3 regions of the Ammoniphilus soli genome follow, and region 3 is predicted to be linked to each of the others. Evidence: riboswitches for the same ligand, from Rfam matches in the RefSeq annotation. Region 3 holds a riboswitch; each other region holds the start of a gene.
The links. Region 3 has a riboswitch for S-adenosylmethionine ahead of ABLT31_RS19760 (aminotransferase class I/II-fold pyridoxal phosphate-dependent enzyme). Riboswitches for the same ligand answer to the same signal wherever they lie in the genome.
Positions count from the first base shown of each region.

Region 1: linked by a shared signal. The riboswitch ahead of ABLT31_RS17890 (2,3-diketo-5-methylthiopentyl-1-phosphate enolase) and the one ahead of ABLT31_RS19760 (aminotransferase class I/II-fold pyridoxal phosphate-dependent enzyme) in region 3 are both predicted to bind S-adenosylmethionine.
Region 2: linked by a shared signal. The riboswitch ahead of ABLT31_RS10800 (homoserine dehydrogenase) and the one ahead of ABLT31_RS19760 (aminotransferase class I/II-fold pyridoxal phosphate-dependent enzyme) in region 3 are both predicted to bind S-adenosylmethionine.

Region 1 covers NZ_JBEGDL010000009.1:33,702-39,875, forward strand. The annotation lists gene ABLT31_RS17880 (methylthioribulose 1-phosphate dehydratase) at 1-122, opposite strand, end outside; gene ABLT31_RS17885 (2-hydroxy-3-keto-5-methylthiopentenyl-1-phosphate phosphatase) at 142-822, opposite strand; gene ABLT31_RS17890 (2,3-diketo-5-methylthiopentyl-1-phosphate enolase) at 819-2,009, opposite strand; SAM riboswitch class I at 2,188-2,320, opposite strand; gene mtnK (S-methyl-5-thioribose kinase) at 2,586-3,788, shown strand; gene mtnA (S-methyl-5-thioribose-1-phosphate isomerase) at 3,795-4,844, shown strand; gene ABLT31_RS17905 (glutamate synthase-related protein) at 4,992-6,174, opposite strand, start outside.
Region 2 covers NZ_JBEGDL010000004.1:91,151-97,324, reverse strand. The annotation lists gene metH (methionine synthase) at 1-2,069, shown strand, start outside; SAM riboswitch class I at 2,083-2,189, shown strand; gene ABLT31_RS10800 (homoserine dehydrogenase) at 2,252-3,517, shown strand; gene ABLT31_RS10795 (aminotransferase A) at 3,571-4,731, shown strand; gene ABLT31_RS10790 (ThiF family adenylyltransferase) at 4,847-5,881, opposite strand; gene ABLT31_RS10785 (response regulator transcription factor) at 6,029-6,174, shown strand, end outside.
Region 3 covers NZ_JBEGDL010000010.1:170,435-176,608, forward strand. The annotation lists gene ABLT31_RS19735 (metal ABC transporter permease) at 1-517, opposite strand, end outside; gene ABLT31_RS19740 (metal ABC transporter ATP-binding protein) at 535-1,287, opposite strand; gene ABLT31_RS19745 (sensor histidine kinase) at 1,496-2,614, shown strand; gene ABLT31_RS19750 (hypothetical protein) at 2,621-3,823, opposite strand; gene ABLT31_RS19755 (TVP38/TMEM64 family protein) at 3,916-4,491, shown strand; SAM riboswitch class I at 4,558-4,676, shown strand; gene ABLT31_RS19760 (aminotransferase class I/II-fold pyridoxal phosphate-dependent enzyme) at 4,800-5,924, shown strand; gene metC (cystathionine beta-lyase) at 5,921-6,174, shown strand, end outside.

The DNA.
Region 1 (6,174 bases), on a different contig from region 3:
ACTTTTATGGAAAGGTTGCCGCTTGTTCCCGGAAACCATCTGCGATCTGCAAAGTATTGTTTCACCTCATTGAGGCTGCAAATGGTTTCTTGCCTTTTTTCCGCATGAATCACGTAGTTCATTGTTTTTTGCTCCTTTCGATTATGTCGTAGACAGCGATTCGATCTCCAACTTTAGCTTCTTTAAAGTGTTTATGACATCATAGAAGGTTTCAAATGATGAATGGGGAAGATGAAGTTCTTCACATTTTTGTTTTAGAAAGGATCTGGCAATGGTATAATCAGCAATTTTCGCTCCCGCTAAATCGGTAATGCTGTCGCCGATGACCACTTTGTAATATTGGTCAGCCGGGAAAGAGCGGATGATCGTTGTTTTGCACATTCCACAGTCCACATCGCAATGCTCATCACAAGAGTTAGGCCAAGTAATTTGGATAGTCGGCTCATTGAACCGAGCACTGTTGCAATAAATCCGCTCCTTTAGTCCAAAGGGCTCTAGCATAGGGTGAACGAAGAAATCAATGCCGCCGCTCGTAATCAAGAGATGGATTCCTTGTTCTTCTGTAAAGGCAACAAATTCCTTGAAGCCTTCCCGAATCCGTGCCTGCTCCAGGACAAAACGAGTGATTTCTTCTTTTTGGCTGCTTGGAATCAGGGCAAAAAGCTCTCCTACGCCAGTGCGAATGGTTTTCTCCTGGGATAATATGGATTGCACAATTTCTTCCCAGCCTTGGGGGGCGAACTGCCTCATGATATCTACGATGTTATCTTTTTCGGTAATGGTCCCATCAAAGTCGCAAAATAATATGATGTTTTTACTCATTTAACAATTCCCCACTTTTCAATGGCTGCCAGCAAATGGGGGTTCTCCGTTTGATCTAGCGCATTTCCCTGCAAAGTTTCCTGAATGGCGGCAATGAAAGCTTGTCCCCCTCCTACAGGGCCAGCGGGATGTCCGTGAATCCCTCCACCAGCATTAACCATGTGGTCTAGGCCGAAGTCTTTATAGAGCAGTGGAACCATTCCAGGATGGATACCAGCAGAAGGTACAGGGAATGCAGGACGGATGCCTGGCAGTTCTTCTGCTAAATGCTGGGCAATGTCTAAAGCCTCTTGCTTAGGCAATGCTACCGAGCCATAGGGAGATGGGAAAAGGACGATATCCGCACCTGCGAGCCTCATTAGCTTTCCTAATAAAAGAGGAGCAGATATACCGTAATGAGATGATTGGTATAGGGCACCAGCCATAGCTGGGTGGGCCATAATGGGCACCTGAATATCCGGATCACGGCTCAGTTGGGTTAAGATATCCAATCCATAAGGCAAAACATTAAGCAGCAAGCAGTTCGCACCGTTATCCACGGCCCTTTTTGCCCGTTCGATCAGACCGGTAACAGGACCTGTTAGATTGGCTGCATAGAGCACTTGGCGGCCAGACGCTTCAATTACTTCCTTGCAGGCACGGATACGCTCCAGGAAAGGGGCATGTTCGTCGGCAAAGAAGATTTCATCATCTTTTACTAAGTCTACGCCACCCTCTACTTGAAGCCGGAATTGCTCCACTAATTCTTCTAGGGGAAGGCCGATGCATGATTTGAAAATGCTCATAAACAATGGGCGATCGCAGACATTAAGCCGTTCGCGTACACCTGCAATTCCAAACTTGGGTCCCGAAAATTCTTTTGTAAATTCTTCGGGGAAATCGATATCCAGCAATTTGATTTTGCCATCCATGGATAGCTTGCCGAATACGTTGGTTAAGAGGGAAGGGAGGTCATACGTGAAATTGACCACAGGATATTGGACTTTAATAACTCCTCTTTCAAGCCCTTCTTCAGTCTTTTCGAGAACAGTGGCTCCGGCAGAACGGCCTAGATGCTTTTGCAGTTTTTCCTGCTTTGCCGCCGGGAGGTCCGTCCAGCTTCCGACAGTCATGCCGACTGCGATGGCTTCTGCTTTTTTTTCTAGGCTTTTCGCCTCAGTGAGATAGGAGACCGTAATGTATGACAAAGGACAAAACTCCTTCCAAATAATATTAATCCGTTAGAGGGATTGGCTGACGTCAAGATAGTACTTCGACAACAAGTTTTCCTCGTGCTTTCCAAATGGTGTAGCGAAGCTATAAATTCTGACAGTATGAAAAAAAGTACCTCTTAGATAAGGGGTACTTGAAGAGCGAATCAAATACAACTTATCTCTCCGAATGATGAGTTCATTCTGCAGGAAGTAGCACCGTGTTTTTATTTTGCACAATTGGAGAAAAATAAAAATCGGTTGCCGGGCGTCATTGGGCCAGTCCCTCAGCCATCTCTCGATAAGATGAAATATCAAATTGTAAAAGTTTCATATAGAAGTGCAATACATACATTGAAATCTTAGCTTTTTTATAAAATAAAGTCAATAGAAGAAAAATTAGTGCATTGTAAAATCCTAATAGATTGACAATATTACAGAACTCTAGATAGTATATAGCTAGTTAAAATCCGCAATCTTTTTTTGTAACGTATTCTGAATGTTCTTATCCTCACCAAAAGGCTGGGGAATTTGGCAAGAATATAGGAAAATAGTCGTTTGGAGGGGTGGAGTATGGAGTATCGCGCATTTAGCGAACAGGAAGCAGTCGAATATGCTCGTCATTTACCAGGGATTTTCCCAGAAGGTGCACAGTTGGAGAGCCGAGAAATCGGAGACGGAAATTTGAACTTGGTTTTTCACATTCAAGATGAAATTTCAGGAAAAAGCATTATATTTAAACAAGCCTTACCGTATGCCAGAGTTGTCGGAGAATCCTGGCCGCTTACACTAGACCGTGCACGGATCGAGAGTGAAGCCCTCATTATCCAAGATCAAATATGTCCGGGCTTAGTCCCTAAAGTATATCACTACGATAAAGATCTAGCTCTCACGGTCATGGAAGATTTATCGAGCCATGTTATTATGCGAAAGGGGTTAATTGAAGGAAATCGTTATCCTGCTTTTGCTCAACATATTGGTTTGTTTCTAGCGAAGACGTTGTTCTACACTTCAGACCTGGCGTTGGACTTTAAGGAGAAAAAAGAAAAGGTAGCGCAGTTCATTAATCCGGAGCTTTGTAAAATTACAGAAGATCTAGTATTTACCGACCCTTATTATGATGCAGATACGAATAACTTCAATCCTTTAATCCGTGAAACGGTGGAAGGGATCTGGAAGAATGCGGAGCTTCGAAGAGAAATCGCCAAGCTTAAATATTCCTTCATGACAGACGCCCAAGCTCTTCTGCATGGGGATCTCCATACGGGGAGTATTATGGTCACAAAAGAGAGCACCAAGGTGATTGATCCGGAGTTTGCTTACTACGGGCCTATGGGCTTTGATATCGGTGCGGTCATAGCCAACCTGCTGCTCAATTATGCTGCTCAGGAAGGATTAAAGGCTTCTGAACAGGAGTGCCAATCGTTTCGGGAATACCTGCTTGAGACTGTAAAGGATGTATGGAACACGTTTGAAGGCGAATTCCGCAGATTATGGGATGTACATGTAAAAGACGTCATGTACTCCGCAGAAGGGTATCAAGATGACACAGCAAGTCGCCTTCTGAAGGATTCCATTGGATTTGCCGGCTGCAAAATGATGAGAAGGGTAATTGGATTAGCTGGAGTTGCCGACCTGAATTCTATTGAAAACGAAGAGACGCGGGCTAAAGCAGAAAGATTAGCTCTGGCGGTTGGACAAAGTTTAGTTTTGGAAAGACATTCGATTAGCAGTATCGAGGATCTATTGCGTTTGGTGAAGAATATAGAAGAGTAGGTGTCAATTATTGTGGAAAATCATGTCCATTCCATTCGCTGGGAAGAGGATCGAGTCCTGTTGCTGGACCAGACGAAGCTTCCCTTAGAAGTCGTTTTTGAGGACGTCCGTACTATTGAACAAATGTGGAATGCCATTCGCGCATTGAAGGTGAGAGGGGCACCCGCTATCGGAATTGCTGCCGCCTATGGGATGTATTTGGGGGCTAGGGAACTGCAGGCTGCGAACGCTTCTGAGTTTCTTAGCCAGCTGCGTGAGAAAAGAGATTACTTAGCAACTTCTCGCCCAACGGCAGTCAATTTATTCTGGGCAATAGACCGAATGATGAACAAGGCAGAAGCGTTGGGAGACGCAGAAGTTCCTGTGTTAAAACAAGAGCTTCTAGAGGAAGCCAAACGCATGCACGAAGAAGATGTGGAGATTTGCCGGAGTATTGGGGAACACGCGATTACTTTGATGCATGATGGGATAGGATTGCTTACACACTGCAACGCAGGAGGTATTGCCACAGCGAAGTATGGGACAGCTCTTGCACCGATGTTTCTTGCGAAGGAAAGGGGATGGGATATCAAGGTCTTTGCTGACGAAACCCGCCCAGTCTTGCAGGGGGCTCGTTTGACGGCGTGGGAGCTCCAGCAGGCAGGTATAGATGTTACCCTCATCTGCGATAATATGGCGGCCATGGTGATGTCTAAAGGATGGGTACAAGCTGTGATCGTGGGTACAGACCGAATTGCAGCGAACGGTGATGTAGCGAATAAGATAGGAACCTATGGCTTGGCTGTCTTGGCCAAGGCTCAAGGAATCCCGTTCTACGTTGCTTCTCCTCTGTCCACCATTGATTTGAACACCTTAACAGGAACAGAGATCCCGATAGAGGAACGTCCTGACGAAGAAATTACAGAGATCGGCGGTAGCCGAGTTGCACCGCATAATATCAAGGTGTTCAATCCTGCCTTTGATGTCACACCGAACGAGTATGTGACAGCAATTATTACAGAAAAGGGAATTGTGCGAGCTCCTTTTGACGTGAATTTAAAGAAATTGTTTGAATAGGGGAGAAGGTCAGCCAGGGATGTGGCTGGCCTTCTTTTTTAGCATGGAAAGATAGAGGAAGAAAGTTCTCTTATTTCAAGAAAAGATGGATAAAGGGTACTAATAAAAAAGGTCGGTACCTCTTGAGGTACCGACCTAATTGTATGATTACTCTGTCGCAACAGACTGATCTGCTTGCAATTTCACAGGAGCTAGCATCATAAAGTGCTGGTCTGCGTTATCACGTAAAGTTTCAATGCGTGCTGCGGTTTCATGTTGATCTGTAGCTTTTAATTCTTCAATATATTTGTTTAGTAGCTCAACGACGTCACTGTTTCCTTTTTCATCTAGAGGAAGTAGAGTAACTTTCGCTCCTTTTGCGATACGACGGTTGATGGCAGCTTCGTCTAGACCCATTTCAGGCTGAAGGTGTACGTAAACCACACCACCGGTCATACCTGCACAAATCCATGGACCTGGATCTCCCATAACAAGCGCTCTTCCGTTTGTCATGTATTCAAACGCGAATCCTTTCAAATTCGCACGGCCGCCAATGCCACCGAATTGATCATTAATCGGCTGAGTAAGCTCTCCACCGAAGACGATATCAGCTCCGGATAGACGGATACAAGCACGAGCATCAGCATTTCCTTGTACAATGAATGTTCCTTTTTGTGCACCGTAGGCAAAGCTCTTTCCTACAGATCCGTTGATAAATAGGCCATTCTTGTTACGAGCTTTCATTACGCTGATCTTACCGCCAAAGCTAGTTTTACCTACGCCGTCCTGTGCTCCACCTTGTACGCGGATGTTAACCCCTTGAGCGTTAAATGCACCCAAGCCGTTACCAGGTACACAGCCAGATTCAAAGTTCAAGTGAACTTCAGGAAGGGAAACATAGCTTCCATCCAAGTGAGATTTTACGCGCTCGCCAGAGTAGCGGCTTCCCAATACGCGCTGGTCTCCTAATACATTAGTGAATTGACGAACTAATGGTCTGTCTGTTGCTGTATAGACTGGCTCTGCACTTTGACCTTCAGCTCCTGCAGCAACAAGAACTTTCGCCAATTCTTCTTCGTTTTGTGCAGGAAGAGTAGAAGGTACCCAATCCACACGCTCAAGCATAGCTGATAAATCAATTTTCTCGATTTCACGAACTTGTTGAAGCAAGTCAGAGCGTCCAACCAAGTCTTGCGTTTGGGCAAAGCCAAGCTCAGCGGTAATTCGTCTCACTTCTTCACCAAATGAGGTGAACAGACGCTTTAGGTTTTCTACAGCTTCTTCATATACACGAGGAACGAAACGGCGCAATCCGTGCTCCTTAGCTTCCTCGACGGACTCGATTTGCGTT
Region 2 (6,174 bases), on a different contig from region 3:
TCGGAACGATTGACGAAAGCGGGATGGCGGTTACCCGAGAGAAAAAATTAGAGGTTGCAAAACGTTCCTACGATTTATTGGTGAACAAATACGGTCTGAATCCGCTCGATATTATCTTTGATCCGTTGGTGTTCCCGGTAGGGACGGGCGATGAGGCATACATCGGCGCAGCGCTTGAAACCGTTGAGGGAATTCGCCTGATTAAAGAAGCGATGCCGCAGTGCCAAACGATCTTAGGTGTGAGTAATGTTTCCTTTGGCTTGCCTGCAGCAGGCCGTGAAGTTTTAAATGCGGTTTTCCTTTACCACTGTACAAAGGCTGGCTTGGATTATGCGATTGTTAATACGGAAAAGCTAGAGCGCTTTGCTTCGATTCCGGAAGCAGAGAGAAAGCTTTCCGAGGACCTTCTGTTCCGCACCAATGATGCCACGCTTGCTGAGTTTACTGCTTTTTACCGCGAGAAGAAAACGGTGAAGAAGGAAGCTGCCAGCAATTTGACGCTGGAGGAGCGCCTTGCTCAATATATTGTGGAAGGAACAAAGGATGGGCTTCTTAAGGATCTCGATGAAGCATTAACGAAGTATCCGCCTTTGGATATCATTAATGGACCGCTGATGGCAGGGATGAGTGAAGTAGGCCGTCTGTTTAACAATAATGAATTGATTGTCGCCGAAGTTTTGCAAAGTGCGGAAGTGATGAAAACGTCCGTTGCGTACCTTGAGCCGCATATGGAAAAAGCATCTTCCTCTGTCAAAGGGAAAATCCTTTTGGCTACGGTAAAAGGCGACGTGCATGATATCGGAAAAAACCTGGTAGAAATCATTTTATCCAATAATGGATACCAAATCGTAAACTTAGGGATTAAGGTTCCGCCTGCGGATCTTATCCGCGCTTACCGGGAAGAAAAGCCGGATGCCATCGGACTTTCCGGACTATTGGTAAAATCTGCCCAACAGATGGTCACCACGGCCCAGGATTTGAAAACGGCTGGTATTGATGTGCCGATCATGGTTGGGGGAGCGGCGTTAACCCGAAAGTTTACGGAAAATCGAATTGCTCCAGAATATGACGGACTCGTGCTTTATGCAAAAGATGCAATGTACGGGCTGGATCTGGCCAATCAACTGATGGATAAACAGCTGAGAGAGCAAATGGTTGCTCAATTGAAGGAAGCTCGTTTAGCCAAATTGCAATCGGAAGAAACGGCGGTTGAGGCACCGGCAGAAGCGGATTCCCAGCCAAAGGTTTCCGATATTGACCGCCAGGCACCGATTTTCCAGGCACCAGACTTCGAGCCGCATGTTCTGAAGAATTATCCCCTTTCCTATCTCCAGCCGTATCTGAACTGGAGAATGCTCTTAGGCAAGCATATGGGATTGCGCGGCAACGTGGAGCGCTTGATTGAAGAAGGGGACAGCAAGGCGCTGGAGCTGAAAGAAGTAATGGACCAATTGCTTTCGGAGGCTAGGGAGCAAGGGCTGATTCAAACCAACGGAATCTACCAGTTCTTCCCGGCACAGGCCTCTGGTAATGACGTGATCATCTATGATCCGAAGGACCACTCGAAGGTTCTGGAACGCTTTACCTTCCCTCGTCAGAAGGAAGCGCCATACCTATGTTTGGCCGATTTCCTTCGTCCTGTGGAGAGCGGCGAGATGGATAGCGTAGGCTTCCTCGTTGTAACGGCGGGTCAAGGGATCCGGGAGATTGCAGGAGTTTGGAAAGACAAGGGAGAATATGTGCGTTCCCATGCTGTTCAAGCCTTGGCGCTGGAATTGGCCGAGGCGTTTGCGGAGCGACTTCACCATGTGATGCGGGACAGCTGGGGCTTCCCTGATCCGGCTGATATGACGATGCTGGAGCGATTCGGCGCCCGTTATCAAGGAATTCGCGTATCGTTCGGCTATCCGGCATGCCCGAACTTGGAGGATCAGGAAAAGCTGTTTAAACTGATTAATCCAGGGCAAATCGGCATAGAATTGACGGATGGATTTATGATGGAGCCGGAAGCTTCCGTTTCCGCTATGGTCTTTGCCCATCCGCAAGCGAAGTACTTTAACGCAGACTAATAAAATAATGAAGCTCTTATCAAGAGAGGTGGAGGGAATGGCCCGATGAAACCCGGCAACCGCCAGCATGCATAGCTGGAATGGTGCCAATTCCAGCAGGTTTAGCCTGAGAGATAAGAGGAGGGCAAAGGGCCTCTTCTTATGAAGAGGTCTTTTTTTTTACTATATTAAGGAGGGATGTTATGATGGATCAGATTCGAATAGGTTTACTTGGGTTAGGAACGGTAGGGACAGGCGTTGTGAAAACGATCCGCCTTCAAGAGGAAAAATTGTCCGAGCGTTTGGGGAAGAAGGTGCAAATCGTTAAGATCCTCGTAAAGGATGTCTTGAAGCCAAGACCGGTGGAGGTCAATCCTGGTTTGCTGACTACGGATTTTGCAGATGTCTTGAAGGAGAAGCCCGATGTAATTATTGAAGTCATGGGAGGACTGCAACCAGCCTTTCAATACATAAATCAGGCGATTGAAAAAGGCTGCCATGTCGTAACGGCCAATAAGGAGCTTTTGGCAAAATGGGGAGATAAGCTGATCCGTACAGCCAATCAGCATCAAGTGCATCTCTTTTACGAAGCGAGTGTTGCGGGAGGGATACCAGTCATCAGTGTCCTTCGCCACTTTCTGCGGACCAACGATATCAGCGAGATTAAGGGGATCCTCAATGGCACGACCAATTACATCTTGACGCAGATGGAACAGCATGGCAAAAGCTATGATGACGTGTTAAAGGAAGCCCAGCAGCTGGGCTATGCGGAAACGGATCCGACGTCAGATGTGGAAGGTTTTGATGCGCTCTATAAAGCCACGATCTTGTCCCAGCTTCTTTTCGGGAAAGCCCCTGCCGTGGATGAAGCTTCCCGGGAGGGGATCAGCCGCATCACAATTGAAGAGATAGGACTGGCTAAAGCGTTGGGATACCGGTTTAAGCTGATCGCTCAAGTCAAAGGGGAAAAGGATGGGGTTCAGGTATCCGTCAGGCCGTCCCTGCTCCCTTTTAGCCATTCCTTAGCTCAAATTGAGGATGCATTCAATGCTGTGCAATTGACTGGAAATATTGTGGGGGATTTGCTGTTCACCGGAATAGGAGCTGGAGAGTTTCCAACTGCGAGTGCCGTTGTGGAGGATCTGGCCTATTTGCTTTCCCAGCCAGTTCTAGCGCAGCCTGAGTGGAGCATTGCGGAAGGGAAGAAGGCGGATCCCGCGTTTAAACGGGCATATTTTGTTTATTGGGATCAGAATAAGAGTCCATTGGCCTTTCATGACTTGCTGCACCAGTTGGAAGAAGCGAATTGTAAAATTTTAACCCAGATCGGACAGGAGAGCGAAAAAATGGGTCTGGTGGTAGAAGGAGATTTCCGCATCGAACAGTTGGCTCATGTTGGGGTCTACCCGATCCTTGGAACGATAAATGCAGAAATTACTGCCGATGAAAACATTCCGCTTGTAATCTAGTCCAAGTTTTGTTCATAATGTAGGCAAACCCTACGAAGAAAAGGATGATAGTATTGGAACATCTACTCAACAAGAGAGTCCAGGAAATTCAAATTTCCGGTATCCGCAAATTTTCCAACAAAGTAGCGCAATATCCGGATGCGATCTCCCTAACGATCGGTCAGCCGGATTTCCCGACTCCTGAGCACATTAAGGAAGCTGGCAAACAAGCCATTGACGATAACAAGACGACGTATACGCAAAATGCCGGGCTGATCCAGCTCAGAAAGGCTGCCTGTCAGTTTCTTGAGCACCAGTACGGTCTTTCTTACGATCCAGAGACCGAAGTGATTACAACCAATGGAGCAAGTGAGGCGATTGACATCGCGTTTCGGACCATTTTGGAGGAAGGCAGCGAAGTCATCCTGCCTGGGCCAATCTACCCTGGATATGAACCCCTGATTAAATTATGCGGTGCCGTTCCCGTATACGTCGATACGCGCAAAAGTGATTTTAAAGTGAGTGCCGAGATGATTGCGAAGCATTTGACCGAAAAAACCCGCTGCATCATCTTGCCCTATCCTTCCAATCCAACGGGTGTGGTTCTGGATCAGGAATCAATTCAGGAGATAGCGGCTTTGCTTCAAGATAAGAAGATTTTTGTCTTGTCTGATGAGATTTACAGTGAGCTTCTTTATAGCGGCCAGCATCAGTCGATCGCTGCGATCCCAGGGTTAAGAGAAAAAACGATAGTCATCAATGGTTTGTCCAAGTCCCATTCCATGACGGGCTGGCGGATTGGATTTACTTTCGCTCCAGCTTACATCACCCAGCAGATGCTAAAGGTCCATCAGTACAATGTGACGTGCGCGAGCACCATTAGCCAGTACGCGGCTGTTGAGGCGCTTACGAACGGGATCCACGATGCAGACGCGATGAAAGGGGACTATAAAGTCCGTCGGGAGTATGTGTACGAGCGATTGGTTGCCATGAAGCTGGACGTCGTCAAGCCGGAAGGGGCCTTTTACATTTTTCCTTCCATTGAAAAGTATGGTTTAGATTCCTTTGACTTCGCCACACAATTGCTAGAAAAAGAAAGACTGGCCGTCGTGCCTGGCTCAGCTTTCTCGGAGTACGGGGAAGGCTTTGTCAGATTGTCTTATGCTTACTCTATGGAAGTGTTGAAAGAGGGATTGGATCGCTTCGAGAGATTTATTCGGTCTATCGAGGGCTGATAGGCGGCTGTGAGAGAGCAGGAGGTTTGAGAGATAGAGGAACTTTTTTCCTCTATCTCAGCTTTTTTTTATCTTCTTTTTAAAAATAAGGGAAATTACTTCCTCTATTTCTACGTTAATTCCCCACATACTTCGCGTACAGTGTTCTCGCTACACTCATATCATCGGTCCCTTGGATGAGAACCCGTCCATCTCGGAAAAACACCAGGGTGCGACCATCAATGTGAAAACGGAGAAGAAACGCATTTTGTTCCACCGCTCCAATTGGCTGCAGTCGATCAGCCAGCTCGCCTAGATCAATCGTTCTCTTCACGCGAGGTACGACCTGTACCGTATCTCTTCCGCATAAGGAACTGAAGTCCTCGCCGCTTTCCGTTAGGGGGTTCAGGAATTCGAATTCTCCCCGGCCGCAGGCGGGGCATCCTTCATTCCGCCCTTTGCTGATATTCATTTGCATATGCTGGTTAGTCCAAAGCTCGAATTGCTCCAGATTCGGATTCATGTGATCTATAGCGCCAGTCAGGAGCTTCAGCCCCTCTACGGCCTGGTATGACGCAATGATATGGATAATGGGGCCGATTACCCCTGTCGTGTCGCAAGTTTCCCCGCGTCCAGAAGGGGGGGAGGGAAACAGGCAGCGATAGCATGGGGTTTCGTAAGGGCGAATGGCGGCAAACATGCCCTTTGAACTGACAGCTCCCCCATACACCCATGGAATGCGGTGCTTAACGGCAATATCATTGATGAGATACCTTACCGTAAAGTTATCTGTTCCATCTAAAATCAGGTCGACATCCGTCAGCAGGCTTTCTCCATTGGTGGCATTCAGATCGGCAATGATGGGTTCTACGGTGACAAGGGAATTGATTTTCCTCAGCTTGTTCGCTCCGGCAATGGCTTTCGGCAAGTGCTGTTTGGCATCTTCTTCATCATAAAGCATCTGGCGCTGGAGATTGCTGTCTTCCACGAAGTCCCGATCAATAATCCGGACAAACCCTACCCCTGCGCGCACCATATGATTGGAAAGAACAGTGCCTAAGGCCCCCATGCCCACAACGGCTACCCGGGCTTCCTTTAATTTATCCTGGCCTGTGCGGCCAATGGGCTGAAACAGTATTTGTCTTGAGTAACGGCTTTGGTAGGCATCCATTGAAATTCCCCGCCCTTCATTCTTTTTCTTAACCGTAATGGAATGGAGAGAAAATTGCAATCGTTTAGTGAAGAGTAAAACTAATGATTTCACCTGTGATTTCTGCTAGTCTTGCTTTATACGATTCCAAATTAAGGAGGGATCCCATTGCAGAAGAATTCTATTCTGGTTGTCGAGGATGAGGAGAAGATTGCCAGGCTGTTGGAGCTTGAACTTGGATATGAAGGCTATGCGGTTACAAAGGCAATTGACGGACTTGAGGCGTTGGATTTATACAGGACGAAAAAATGGGA
Region 3 (6,174 bases):
TCGCATACTCTTCGTCAAAGGAAAGAGCAAATAATTCTTTATAAAGCAAGAAGATAGAACACAATACAGCTAAGCCTATGATAATGATCGTCCATAAATCACCGCTTCCTACGGCGACGACACTGCCAAAAAGGTAAGAGAACAAGTCCACATTAAAACCTTTTGCAATACTGATCAGAACAACTCCCAGGCCTATGCCTGTAGATAGGATGATAGGAATGGCCAACTCTTGATAAAAACGATAGGCCTTCCTTAACTGTTCTACTAATAAGGATCCAACAACAGAAAAAATCATCCCCATATACATAGGGTTTATCCCTTGAAAAAGGCTTACCTTCTTACCTAGCAGGATTCCAGCAGCAATCCCGGCAAGCGTAATGTGAGAAAGGGCATCGGCCATGAGGGATAATCGGCGAACGACCAAGAAAACCCCGATTGCGGGACAGATGACTCCGACAATCATACCAGCAAAAAGGGCATTTCGCATGAATTCGTATTGAAAAATGAGATCGAGCATGATTATTTACATTCCTCCTAGTGACGGTGCTCCACTAAATTCATATGTGAGCCATATGCATTTTCCAAAATCGCTTTCTGATTGGCTTGAAAGTCACTAGGATTTCCATGAAAATGGATACGCTTATTGAGACAGGCCACCTTGTTAACATGGTGGGTCATCATGCCAATATCGTGCGTGACCATAAGCAGCGTTAAGCGGTGCTCCTGATGCAGTTTTCCCAATAGGTGATAGAAACGGTCAACCGATTCGGTGTCGACTCCGACGGTTGGCTCATCCAAGATCAGCAAACTGGGCTTAGAGACCAGGGCACGGGCAATGAAGGCACGTTGCTGTTGGCCTCCAGAAAGCTTACCAATATTTCGGGCTGCAAAAGAAGCAAGCCCGACTTGGTCGATAGCTTCCATAATAATATCCCTATGTTGGCGAGTTAACCTTTTGAACAATCCCATTTTCCCATAAAGTCCCATCGAAACGACTTCGAATACGGTGGCAGGAAAACCGCTATTGAAGCTGTTTGCTTTTTGGGAAACATAACCGATCTTATGCCATTCTCTAAAGGAAGAGACAGGGACGTTGAATAGCTTTACCTCACCTTCCTTAGGCTGAACGAGACCGAGGATGATTTTTAGAAGGGTAGACTTGCCCGAACCGTTTGGCCCGACTAATCCCACATAATCTCCTTGCTCCACAATGAAATTGACATCCTTTAAGACCTCATTTTGACTATAATTGAAATTTATATTTTTACACTGAATAATTGGCTGCATGGGTCTTCACCAGGTCTGGTGTCACCCTCCTGTCTTTTTCATATTAGTGCTAATCATTACGATTTACACGTTATAAAGCCATTTTATCATAGGGGAATCAGAAACGTAAGTCAACAACGGAATACTTGGGTATAGAAGTAAAAAAGGAAGGAATTTAATCTGTTTTGTAGAAATAGATTACTCATATCTTTTTAAGGAGTAACCCTGTATGCTATCAACAGACCGTAAAATGCGTGAGCAGTTGCTTGCCTTTGTAAATGAATATGTCACCGATGTATTTGGAAAATCCATAAATTATGAAATTCTTTTTCAGGAAAAGAAAGAAGAATTGGTGGAAACCCTCCAGCAAGCTCTCTTGTTTGTCATTGAGGCAATTGAGGACGAAACGGTCTCTTTCGAATCCGTCAAGCATTTTGCAGGGCAGTATGCGGAGCATCACATCATTTACTTTCACGATGGAGAAACGTTAATAAAAGACTGTTCAGAGCTAAAGAATCGTTTTTTGGAACAGGTTGTCCATTCCCATTTCGGCGGGCAATTGCACTCCAGGGCTGTAAATATCATCAGCAGTTTTGTAGATGAATACATGATTCGGCTGTTTAAAGAAAAGCAATGGGAGCTAGAGCAGATGGAAAGGGAGAAGTTCAATGCTATCGGGAACATGGCATCTGGTATGGCTCATGAATTGAGAAACCCCATTACGAGCATTAAGGGATTTCTCAAGCTGATCTATGAGATGCATCCCCATCCGCAAGAGATCCATCATTACTATACGATTATCGATGATGAAGTGAAGCGGCTAGATTATATATTAGAAAGATTCCTTTCCCTTACAAAGAGGAGGAACCTCCCTCTAAATAGAGAGTTTGAGGAAGTTAACTTATGTCGGGTCATTGAGCGATGCGTCTCCCTCTTTGAATTTGAATTTCTTCGCTTGGGCATTGAGACGATCGTCCAGCTGGAGTCCCATGCGACCATTAAGGGAAACAGCAAGGAATTGGAGCAAACCTTCATTAACATTATTAAAAATGCTTGCGAAGAATTCCAAGCCCATCCCGATCAGCGGGAGAAGATTCTGAGAATTGCCTGCAGGGATAGCGACGAGAAGGTTTTTGTTCTCTTTTTTAATAATGGAAATCCGATCAGCTCCAATGACATTAAGAAAATTTTTAGTCCTTTTTACTCTACTAAAGAAAATGGAACGGGTCTCGGCTTAGCCATCTGTAAACAAATCATCGAGGCTCATGGCGGAAAAATTAAGATTTATCCTGAAATTGATGGTACGATGGTTCAGCTTCAGCTCCCGAAATCGAGTGAGGTCCAGTAATAGGGGCTATACCTGACGGAAGCCTCGATGGATATCCCAAAATAACCCCGCCATACCGAAACCACTGAGTGCACCGGTCATGAGCAGGGCAAGCCAGATGGGTTGGGGCATGGGCCATCGGAGCCACTGGAAGAAACCCGCTAAAAACAGCAGGAAAATCATGCCGACCGTTCCGGTGATATAGAAAGCTGCTGAAGGAATAGCCAAATTTCTTACTGCAAACTCCTTTCCGGTGAAAAACAACAGAAAGCTTGTAATAAAGCCCAGCAGGGTGAGATGCAGATAAGCAATAATCACCTGCCTGCTCTCATAAACTGCATAAGCCAAGGAGGGCCACGCTGCAAACAGTTCCAGTAAAGCCTTCACACTGAGACTGATAAGAGATAAACCTAATAGCAGCTGCAAGCTTAGGGAATTCTGTTGACGCCAGAGCGGACCAGCTACTAGGCTTAAAAACATGACAATGGAAATAAATTGCAGAACAGCCCCTGCTAATCCAAGAGCAACCGCTATAGGATGATCAAAGAACCATAACGTGGAAGATAAATAAGAAGGAACTACACTAATTGCCAATAATCTAAATTGCCACTTGGCCCAATTGCGTTGCGAAGTCTGCTCAATGGAAACAAAACGATAGCACATACCCAAAATAACGAAGGTGAACCAACCGTTATATTGCAGATGAAGATAGTAATAAATAAAAAAATTGTTAATTTCCGTATTTCCAAATCCTGTTGCCCCCGCAATCGCAAGGCCCCAAGGTCCAAGCGAGGATAACAAATTGAACCAAATGGCTGCCTGATAAAAGGACTTGGCGTACCAAGGCCATTTTTTTTTGCGATGGGAAAAAAACTGAAAAGCGAAGTAATAAGATAAAAAAGCATGAAGAGTAGAAAAGGCTATGGATAGGGGCCCATACCCTTGGTAACTAAACGAGATAAGCATTCCCAGAACGGAAACATGCAGCAAAAAGTAATAGATCCTAGTGGATTTCTTCTCATTAAACCCTTCAGGAAAGCAATGTCGAATAATTACCGCATTGATTAGAAAATAAACCCATCCTAAGAAAGCCACATGCGAGTGGGCATGGACAAGATGCATAAATTGAAGCCCGGGAAAAATGGGTGCTACCATTTTCCAGCGCAAAAGAATACCTAGAAGGGTAATTAAGAATAAGTACATATATGCTGAATACAGCCATTTCCTCATGGTGCTAATTTCCCTCCTGTCTCTAGCTATGGTATATTTTAGTTAAATCATAGTCCAGCAAAAAGATCAACTTGTATTGTGAGGTTCAATCAATGGATATTAGGCTAGAAGACTTATATCAGGTAATTCAAGCCTATCGCGGGTTGGGTGTTGCGGTTGCTTTTATCCTTCCCATAGTAGAAGCTTTTTTCCCTCTTCTTCCACTTTTTGCTATTGTCACCGGAAACGCTGTTGCTTTTGGATTTTTAAAAGGCTTTGTTTTTACTTGGCTTGGAGCGAGTTTCGGCTCTCTCCTTGTTTTCTGGCTAGTGCGAAAGATCGGGCATAAATGGCTCGCCCCTTTGTTCCATAAGTATAAGGGGCTAGAAAAAAGTTCGCGATGGTTTGAAAAGCATGGATTCTCAGTCCTTTTCCTATTGCGGTGCTTTCCATTTTCCCCGTCTAGTTTGATCAATGTGCTGGCAGGCTTGTCATCCATTCCGTTTCACACCTATTTTTGGGCCACCCTCCTAGGAAAAGCCGTGCTGGTCTTTATCCTTTCCTATATCGGAGCAGATTTGCCTCAGCTGATCCGGGAGCCGCTAAAGCTGGTCACATTAGGACTGGGCATTGCTACAATATGGGGAACAGGAAAGCTCGTGGAAAAGCGGTACTTGCCCAAATCCTAAGAATTCATTGACAAAAGTCGATTATCCCCATATAATTTCAGGTAATTAGTTGAATTTCATACATTACTCTTATCCAGAGAAGGCGGAGGGACTGGCCCGATGAAGCCCGGCAACCGGCTGTTAGTGTAAAGTTTACAGCACGGTGCTAATTCCTACAAAATGATGTTCATTTTGATAGATAAGGGTCGGTCGTTCTATGATAAGATGATCTGCCCCTTTCTAGTTGAGAGGGGCTTTTCTTTTAAAGTTATAAAATTGTTGAAACAATAATTCAGACATCATGAGAAAAGAGATGAGGAGGACAAACCATGGATTTAGAGACAAAGCTAGTACAGATAGGAAACCGAAGAGAAAAAGAAACAGGAGCGATCAATTTTCCTGTTACTTTCTCTACTGCTTTTTTGCATCCTGGACTAGGTCAAAGCACCGGCTTTGATTACATTCGTACCAAAAATCCTACAAGAACCGTGCTGGAAGAAGCCATCGCCGACATCGAAGGCGGAGACCGAGGATTTGCGATGAGTTCCGGTATGGCAGCCATTCACGTGATTATGGGCTTATTTAAGCCTGGAGACCATATTGTGGCTTCCCTTGATTTGTACGGCGGTACATATCGCTTATTTGAGCAGATTTGGAAGCCTAATGGATTGTCGTTCAGCTATGTCAATTTAAAAGAAGGCAAGGATCTGCAGGAGCACATTCTTCCGGAAACTGCAGCTGTCTTTATCGAAACCCCAACCAATCCGATGATGATTACGGCGGACATCGAAAGCATCGCTAACGTCGCCAAAAACCATAATATATTAACGATAGTCGATAATACCTTTCTTTCTCCGTATTACCAAAAGCCTCTATTGCAAGGCGCTGATATTTCGCTCCACAGTGCCACGAAGTATTTAGGGGGACATAACGATGTGTTAGCCGGACTCATTGTCTCCAAAGGACAGGAATTATCGGATAAGATTTATTTTCTGCAGAATTCCATTGGAGCGGTATTAGCACCTATGGATTCGTGGCTGCTGATCCGAGGCATGAAAACATTGGCCCTGCGGATGGAAAGACATACCGAAAACGCTAAGCAAATCGTATCCTTCCTCAAGGAACATCCGCTAGTAACCGATGTATTGTACGCTGGTCAAGGCGGGATGGTCTCCTTCCGGGTGAACGATCCAGGGCTCGTACCCGGCTTGCTAAAGCATTTGAAGCTCATTTCCTTTGCTGAAAGCCTCGGTGGGGTGGAAAGTCTTTTGACTTATCCAGCTGTTCAGACCCATGCTGACATTCCAAAGGAAGTCCGAGATGCAGTAGGCGTATGTGACCGTTTGCTTCGTTTCTCGGTCGGCATTGAGCTTGCGGGAGATTTAGTTGAGGATTTGGATCAAGCGCTTAAGGCTTCAGAAATAGAGTGGAGAAAGGGAGAGGAAAGCAAATGAGTTTAGATTTTGGAACAAGATTGATTCATAATCGTCATAAAATCGACGCGCAAACAGGGGCTAGTTCTACCCCGATGTACCTTGCCTCCACCTATCATCAGTTTGATGTAGATGCACCAGGCGCTTATGATTATTCCCGATCGGGAAATCCAACCCGGCACGCCCTGGAAGAGACGATTGCGGAATTGGAAGCCGGTACGGCAGGATTTGCTTTTTCCTCTGGAATGGCTGCTATTTCAACGGTTTTCCT